2 regions of the Streptomyces sp. NPDC021225 genome follow, and region 1 is predicted to be linked to the other one. Evidence: riboswitches for the same ligand, from Rfam matches in the RefSeq annotation. Region 1 holds a riboswitch; the other holds the start of a gene.
What was found. Region 1 has a riboswitch for thiamine pyrophosphate ahead of thiC (phosphomethylpyrimidine synthase ThiC). Riboswitches for the same ligand answer to the same signal wherever they lie in the genome.

Region 1 (4,020 bases):
GCCCGGCGCCGCCGTCCGCGCCCGCTCCGGCCCCCGCCGGCTCCCTGTCCGGCTCCGACCTGCCCGGCTCCGACCTGCCCGGCTCCGACCTGCTCCGCGCCGCCCCGCTCCGCGCCGACGCGCGGCGCGCGGTCCGCGGAGACCACGAGCGCGGCCAGCGCGGTGGTCACCGGCACCGAGGCGACGAGACCGATGCTGCCCACGAGGGTCCGTACGATCTCCTCCGCGACGATCTCGCTCGTCGCCACCGCCTCCACGCCGCTGTCCGCGATCGAGAACAGGAGCAGCAGCGGCAGCGAGGCGCCCGCGTACGCGAGCACCAGGGTGTTGACCACGGACGCGATGTGGTCCCGCCCGATGCGCATCGCGGCCGCGTACAGCTTGCGCCAGCCCGCCGTGGGGTCCGCCTCCCTGAGCTCCCACACCGCGGAGGTCTGGGTGACCGTCACATCGTCCAGCACCCCGAGTGATCCGATGATCACCCCTGCCAGCAGCAGACCGCGGATCTCGATGCCCGGATAGAGGCCGTGGACCAGCCCCGTCTGGTCGTCGGTGTTGCCCGTCAGGCTCGCCCAGCCGATGAACAGCGAGCCCAGCAGACCGATCAGCAGCAGCGAGATGAGCGTGCCGAGCACGGCGACGGAGGTACGGGCCGTCAGTCCATGGCACATGTACAGCGCGATGAGCATGATCGCGCTGCCCCCGATCACCGCGACGACCAGCGGGTTGGAGCCCGCCAGTATCGCCGGGAGGATGAACAGCGTCAGCACCCCGAAGCTGACCGCCAGTGCCACCAGTGCGAAGACACCGCGCAGCCGCCCGACGGCCACGACCGCGAGCGCGAACAGCCCGGCGAGCAGCGCCATGGGCAGGGCCCGTTCGACGTCCGAGATCGAATACTGAAGGTTCTTCGGCGCCTTGGGCGCGTACGACAGCTTCAGCTTCTGCCCGGTGGAGTACTTGCGGGAGGCGTTCGGCGGCACGATCTCCTCGAACGTACGGCCCTTGTCCTTGCCCGAGGTGACCTCGATGGTCGCCCGCTCGCAGACGGTCTTCTTGGCCGGACCCCCGGCCCCGCCTTCCTGGTTCGCGGCCTCCTGGCCCGGCTCGACGGGCTGCTGCGGCTGGGCGTTGACGTCGGCGCAGTTCACCTCCTCGACCTTCACCACCCGCCCGGCCACCGTCTGCTGGTCGAAGCCCAGCCCGCTGCGCTCATGCGCCTTGTGGTCGGGCGTGCCGCCCGGCCACAGCACGATCAGCCCGGCTACGACGGCGGCCGCGAAGGGGATGAGGACCGCCGCAATGACCTTGCGCAGATGGTTGGAGACGGGTGTGGCCGGGCCATGGCTGTGCGAGTGGCCGTGCGAGTGGCTGGACGCGCCGGCGTGCGCGTGGCCGGGCTCGTCCGGGTGGTGCTGCCGCTGTGGTGTCGAGGTCACCGTCAGATCATCGCAAGTCCGGGGGCCCTCTGTTCATCGTCGCCGGACAACCGTTAGCGTGGGTGACACCTTTGCAATCGCGGGAGCTCGGAGCACCGGGCTGAGAGGGCGCTGACCGACTTCGCTGCGCCGACCGCTGAACCTGTTACCGGGTAATGCCGGCGTAGGGAGTGGGTCTCAATGACTCTGCAGGATGCACACGCGCCCGAAAAGCCTGAGTTCGGCTGGCATAAGGGATATATCGCCGGATCGCGTCCGGACCTTCGGGTCCCGGTCCGCCGCGTGCACCTCACCAATGGCCAGGACGTCACGCTGTACGACACCTCCGGCCCGTACACCGACCCTCAGATCGAGACAGATGTCCGCCGCGGGCTCGCACCGCTGCGGCAGAACTGGATCCTCGCCCGAGGCGACACCGAGGAGTACGAGGGCCGCCCCGTCCGGCCCGAGGACGACGGCGTCAAGCACACCGCGCCACGCGGCGGGCTGCGCAACCTCGACGCGGTCTTCCCCGGCCGCCCCCGCCGGCCCCGCCGGGGCCGGGACGGCGCCGCCGTGACACAGCTCGCATACGCCCGCCGGGGCGAGATCACCGCGGAGATGGAGTTCGTGGCGCTCCGCGAGCACGTCTCCCCCGAGGTGGTCCGCGAGGAGATCGCGGCCGGCCGGGCGGTCCTCCCGGCCAACGTCAACCACCCGGAGATCGAGCCGATGATCATCGGCAAGCGATTCCTGGTGAAGGTCAACGCCAACATCGGCAACTCCGCCGTCACTTCCTCCATCGAGGAGGAGGTCGAGAAGATGACCTGGGCGACCCGCTGGGGCGCCGACACGGTCATGGACCTCTCCACCGGCCGCAACATCCACACCACCCGCGAGTGGGTGCTGCGCAACTCCCCGGTCCCCATCGGCACGGTGCCGCTGTACCAGGCCCTGGAGAAGGTCGACGGCAAGGCCGAGGAGCTGACCTGGGAGATCTACAAGGACACCGTCGTCGAACAGGCCGAACAGGGCGTCGACTACATGACGGTGCACGCGGGTGTGCGGCTGCCGTACGTCCCGCTGACCGCCCGCCGCAAGACCGGCATCGTCTCGCGCGGCGGCTCCATCATGGCGGCGTGGTGCCTGGCCCACCACAAGGAGTCGTTCCTCTACACCCACTTCGAGGAGCTCTGCGAGCTCCTGGCCGCGTACGACGTCACCTACTCGCTCGGCGACGGACTGCGCCCCGGCTCGATCGCCGACGCCAACGACGAGGCGCAGTTCGCGGAGTTGCGCACGCTCGGTGAGCTCAACCGGATCGCCAAGCGGCACAACGTCCAGACGATGATCGAGGGCCCGGGCCATGTCCCGATGCACAAGATCAAGGAGAACGTCGACCTCCAGCAGGAGATCTGCGAGGAGGCCCCCTTCTACACCCTCGGCCCCCTCACCACCGACATCGCCCCCGCCTACGACCACATCACCTCGGGCATCGGCGCGGCGATGATCGCCTGGTGGGGCACCGCGATGCTCTGCTACGTCACGCCGAAGGAGCACCTGGGCCTGCCGGACCGCGACGACGTCAAGACCGGTGTCATCACCTACAAGATCGCCGCCCACGCGGCGGATCTGGCCAAAGGCCATCCCGGCGCCCAGGAGTGGGACGACGCCCTGTCCGACGCCCGCTTCGAATTCCGCTGGGAGGACCAGTTCAACCTGGCCCTCGACCCGGACACGGCCCGCTCCTTCCACGACGAGACGCTCCCGGCGGAACCGGCGAAGACGGCGCACTTCTGCTCGATGTGCGGGCCGAAGTTCTGCTCGATGAAGATCAGCCAGGACATCCGGCGCGAGCACGGCGGCGCGATGGACACGGCCGAGGTGGAGGCCGGAATGGCGGAGAAGTCGAAGGAGTTCGCGGCGGCGGGAAACCGCGTGTATCTGCCTCTCGCGGAGTGATCCACCAGTAACGTACGGGAGGGCCCGAAGCCGCAACTTCGATTTGCGACTTCGGGCCCTCTGGCCGTGTCGGGGCGGACTACTTCAGGACGTACACCGGAGCGCCGTCCGAAGTCACCCCGGCCTGCCGGACGCAGCCGCGCTTCTGCAACATGCGCAGCGCGTCATGCACGCGGTGCTCGGTGAGCCCGGTGACGGACGCGATGGCATCCAGCGGATAGAGGCATTCGCCGTGCTCGATGATCGCGGGCAGGATGTACGCGGCCACGGCCCAGATGTCGGCGGTGACCACGAGATTGCGCTCGCGCCACTCGGCGATCACCGAGGCCGGGGTCACCCGGGGCGGCACGGCGGTCTTGTTCACGTGCTGCGTCAGCGCCTGCGCTGCGGTCTGCCCGGCGGTGAACGACTCCCGCTGAACGGCGGTGGACTCGCGGATCGCCTCGGCGATCTCGCGCTGCGCCGCCACGGACTGCCGCAGCATCTCGGCGCTCTCGCGGCGCAGTTCCTGGGCCTCGCGCTGCATGGCGAGCATCTGCGCGTCCATGCTCAGGTTGTGCTCCTCGAGCCGGACGATGGCGTCGGCGACCTCCTTCGGCATGGCGTAGGCGGTCGGGGCGTCCGGGGCCGTGGGCTGTAC
Region 2 (4,020 bases), on a different contig from region 1:
TCATGGAGGCGCTCATGCGGGCTGCTCCTGCGGTACGGGTGGGGTGGGGTGGGCGGCGGGGAAGCGCCGCGGTGAGAACGGCCGGGCCTCGTCCGGGAGCTCACCGCGCGTCAGCACCTCGGCCATGACATCGCCCGTGACGGGGGTGAGGAGAACGCCGTTGCGGTAGTGGCCGGTGGCCACGGACAGCCCGGGCAGCGCGCTCGGGCCCAGCAGCGGCGCGTTGTCGGGGGAGCCGGGGCGCAGCCCGGCGCAGGTCTCGACGAGCGGCAGCTCGGTGATGCCGGGCACCAGCTCATGGGCGTCGCGCAGCAGTTCGTAGACGCCGCCCGCGGTGACCGTGGTGTCCCAGCCGAGCTCTTCCGAGGTGGCGCCGACGACCAGCTCGCCGTTCTCGCGCGGCACCAGATAGACATGCCCGCCGCGCACCTCGGCCCGTACGGTCCTGGACAGGAACGGTGCGTACGCGGGCGGCACGCGCAGCCGCAGCACCTGGCCCTTGACCGGGCGCACGGGGGGCAGCGCGTCCTCGGGGACGCCCGCGAGCCGTCCGCTGAGGCTGCCCGCGGCCAGCACGGTACGCTCGGCCGCCAGCCGTGTGCCGTCGGCGAGTTCGGCGCCGGTCGCGCGGTCCGCCGAGAGCGTCAGCCGCTCCGCGCGGGACCGGTGGAAGACCACCCCGGCTCGCTCGCACGCCGTCAGCAGCGCCGCCGCCAGCCGCCGCGGGTCGACCTGGTGGTCCCCGTCCACCCGCAGGCCCCCGCGCACGCCCGGCGCGAGCATCGGCTCCAGGCGGCGGCATTCGCGCCCCGTCAGCCACTGCGACTCCAGCCCGAGCCGCCGCTGGAAGTCATGGAGTTCGCGGAGCTGGGCGCGGTCGTCGGGGTCGAAGGCCACGGCGAGCGTGCCGCAGGCGCGATAGCCGACGTCCTGGCCGCTCGCCTCCTCCAACTCGGCCACGAAGTCCGGATAGCGGCGCGCGGAGGCCAGGTTGAGCGCGAGCAGCGTCTGCTCGCCGTAGTGGAGCTCGGTGACGGCCGCGAGCATCCCCGCCGCGACCTGGGCCGCGCCGCCGCCGGGCGCCGGGTCGGCGACGGCGGTGCGCAGGCCCCGCAGGGCCGCCCGCCACGCCGTGACCAGGCCGATGACGCCGCCTCCGATGACCAGCGCGTCGTACGACCCGTCCGGCCGCGTACCCGAGGATGGCCGCGTACCCGAGGATGTGCGTGACGGCGTACGTGATGATGCGTGCATGGGCGTGACGCCCCTCCCTTCGCCGGCATGACCCGGATCAGGTTCGTACGGTCGGAGGCCGCTTCAGCCTCCCTCTCAGCCCGGTGCGTCCGGGCTCCCGCGAGAGCTTCGTCCCGCCACCCTAGTACGAGGCCGGAACCGCCCGGAAGGGCGAGCCCCCGGCCACGGGGTGTGCCAGTGCCCGCTGTGCCGGAGATCTCGTCCGTCGGTTCTCCGGTCGGCACCGCACACCGTCCTAGAGTGATCGTGTGAGCGATGAGACGACGACGAAGTCGGCATCCCCGGAGAGCAACGGCCGGCAGGTGGTGATCGTCGGCGCGGGAATGGCCGGAGTCCAGACCGCCGTCGCGCTGCGCGACCAGGGCTGGACCGGCTCCATCCTGCTGCTCGGCGCCGAGGCGCACCAGCCGTACGACCGGCCGCCGCTGTCCAAGGCCGTGCTGCTCGGCAAGGCCGAGGGCTCCGCCTTCGACGTGGACTTCGAGGCGCTCGGCGTCGAGTTGCGGCTCGGCGTGTCCGTCACGGGCCTGGACACCGGCGCGCGGCGGCTGGAGACCGAGTCGGGGCCGGTGCCGTACGACGTCCTGGTGATCGCCACCGGCGCCGAGCCGATCACCCTGCCCGGCTCCGAGGGCGTGCCGGGGGTGCATCTGCTGCGCACGCTCGACGACGCGGAGCGGCTGCGCCCGGTGCTCGCCGGGCAGCGCGAGATCGTGGTGGTCGGGGCGGGCTGGATCGGCGCGGAGTTCGCCACGGCGGCGCGCGAGGCGGGCTGCGCCGTGACCGTCGTGGAGGCCGCCGACCGCCCGCTGGCGAGCGCCCTCCCCGCCGAGGTCGCCGCCCCCATGGCCGACTGGTACGCCGACTACGGCGTCGAGCTGATCACCGGCGCGGCGGTGGCCGCCGTGGACGAGCAGGGGCTGCTGCTCGGCGACGGCACCCGGCTGCCGGCCGACGCGGTGGTCGTCGGCATCGGGGCGCGGCCCGCTACGGGCTGGCTGGCCGGCTCGGGCGTCGAGCTGGCCGCGGACCGGTCCGTCGTCGCCGACGAACAGCTGCGCACCACCGTGCCGGACGTCTACGCCGTCGGGGACTGCGCGTCGTTCCCCTCCGCCCGCTACGGCGAGCGGCTGCTGGTGCACCACTGGGACAACGCCCTCCAGGGGCCGCGCACCGTCGCCACCAATGTGGTCGGCAGCCGGACCGCGCACTTCACCGGTTCGGTCTACGACCCGGTGCCGTACTTCTGGTCCGAGCAGTTCGGCCGCTTCGTGCAGTACGCGGGCCACCACGCGGCCGCCGACGAACTCGTCTGGCGCGGCGACCCGTCTGGCGCGGCCTGGTCGGTGTGCTGGCTGCGCGAGGGGGCGCTGGTCGCCCTGCTGGCGGTCGGCCGTCCGCGCGATCTGGCCCAGGGCCGCAAGCTGATCGAACAGGGCTCCCGGCTGGACCGCGCCCGCGCCGTGGACCCGTCGGTGCCGCTGAAGTCGGCGGTCCTGTGATCCTCGCCGCGCCCCGGCGGCGCCCCCGGCCGCGGGCCGGCGGACGGCGGCTGGGCCGAGGCTGTGCCGGGTGCCCGACTACCCACTGTCAGTCCTAGATGGCAGGCTTGTCCCGTGACCGAGATTGACGCAAAGATCGATGCTCTCGTCCCCGCCTGGCTCACCCTCCCCGACGTCGCCGAACGGCTCGGCGTCGAGGTGACGCGCGTGCGGCAGCTGGTCAAGGAGGGTCAGCTGATCGCGGTGCGCCGTGGCGAGAACCGGGTGCTTCAAGTGCCCGCCGAGTTCATCGGTGACGAAAAGGTCGTCAAGGGCCTGGTGGGCACCCTGACACTGCTGAAGGACGACGGCTTCAGCGACGAGGAGATGCTGGAGTGGCTCTTCACCCCGGACCCGAGCCTCCCCGGCACCCCGGCCCAGGCCCTGCGCGAGAACCGTGGCACCGAGGTGAAGCGCCGCGCCCAGGCGCTCGCCGTATGAGCCGAAGCCACGGCCGACCCGCCGCACCCATCCGCACCGTTCGCACCATCCGTACCGTCCCTACCGTCTGAATCACCAACCGCCGAATCACCACCCGCGGCGTACGGGCCGGCCGCTCCGGCCCGTACGCCGCCGATCCAGGGGGAAAGCCGTCCCGATGGCCACCGCCGCCACCACCGCCCGCCGGCAGCTCGCCGACGCCCGGCTCTATCTGTGCACCGACGCGCGCCGGCGCCAGGGCGATCTGCCGGAGTTCCTGGACGCCGTGCTGGGATCGGGGGTGGACATCGTCCAACTGCGCGACAAGGGCATGGAGGCCCGCGAGGAGCTGGACCACCTCGCGGTGTTCGCCGACGCCTGCCGCCGCCACGGCAGGCTGCTGGCGGTCAACGACCGGGCGGACGTCGCCCATGCCATCGGCTCCGATGTGCTGCATCTGGGCCAGGGCGATCTGCCGGTCCCGGCGGCGCGCGCGATCCTCGGCGAGGATGCGCTGATCGGGCGGTCCACTCACGCGCCGGCCGAGGCGGAGGCCGCGGCCGCCGAGCCCGGCGTCGACTACTTCTGCACCGGGCCCTGCTGGCCCACCCCCACCAAGCCGGGGCGGTCCGCCCCCGGGCTGTCGCTGGTGCGCCACACCGCCGCCCTGAAGCCCGCGCGGCCCTGGTTCGCCATCGGCGGCATCGACGCCTCGAATCTGGACGAGGTGCTGGAGGCGGGGGCCCGGCGGGTCGTCGTGGTGCGGGCGATCACCGAGGCCGACGACCCCGGCGCGGCCGCCGCC

Region 2: another riboswitch for thiamine pyrophosphate. It lies ahead of thiO (glycine oxidase ThiO); the one in region 1 lies ahead of thiC (phosphomethylpyrimidine synthase ThiC).

Annotation. Positions count from the first base shown of each region.
Region 1 is NZ_JBIRPV010000012.1:218,495-222,514, reverse strand. It holds gene ACH4S9_RS37715 (YibE/F family protein) at 1-1,439, opposite strand, end outside; TPP riboswitch at 1,509-1,626, shown strand; gene thiC (phosphomethylpyrimidine synthase ThiC) at 1,620-3,380, shown strand; gene ACH4S9_RS37705 (Bro-N domain-containing protein) at 3,460-4,020, opposite strand, start outside.
Region 2 is NZ_JBIRPV010000001.1:1,364,271-1,368,290, forward strand. It holds gene thiS (sulfur carrier protein ThiS) at 1-4, opposite strand, end outside; gene thiO (glycine oxidase ThiO) at 13-1,254, opposite strand; TPP riboswitch at 1,252-1,365, opposite strand; gene ACH4S9_RS06290 (NAD(P)/FAD-dependent oxidoreductase) at 1,578-2,756, shown strand; gene ACH4S9_RS06295 (Rv2175c family DNA-binding protein) at 2,871-3,236, shown strand; gene thiE (thiamine phosphate synthase) at 3,394-4,020, shown strand, end outside.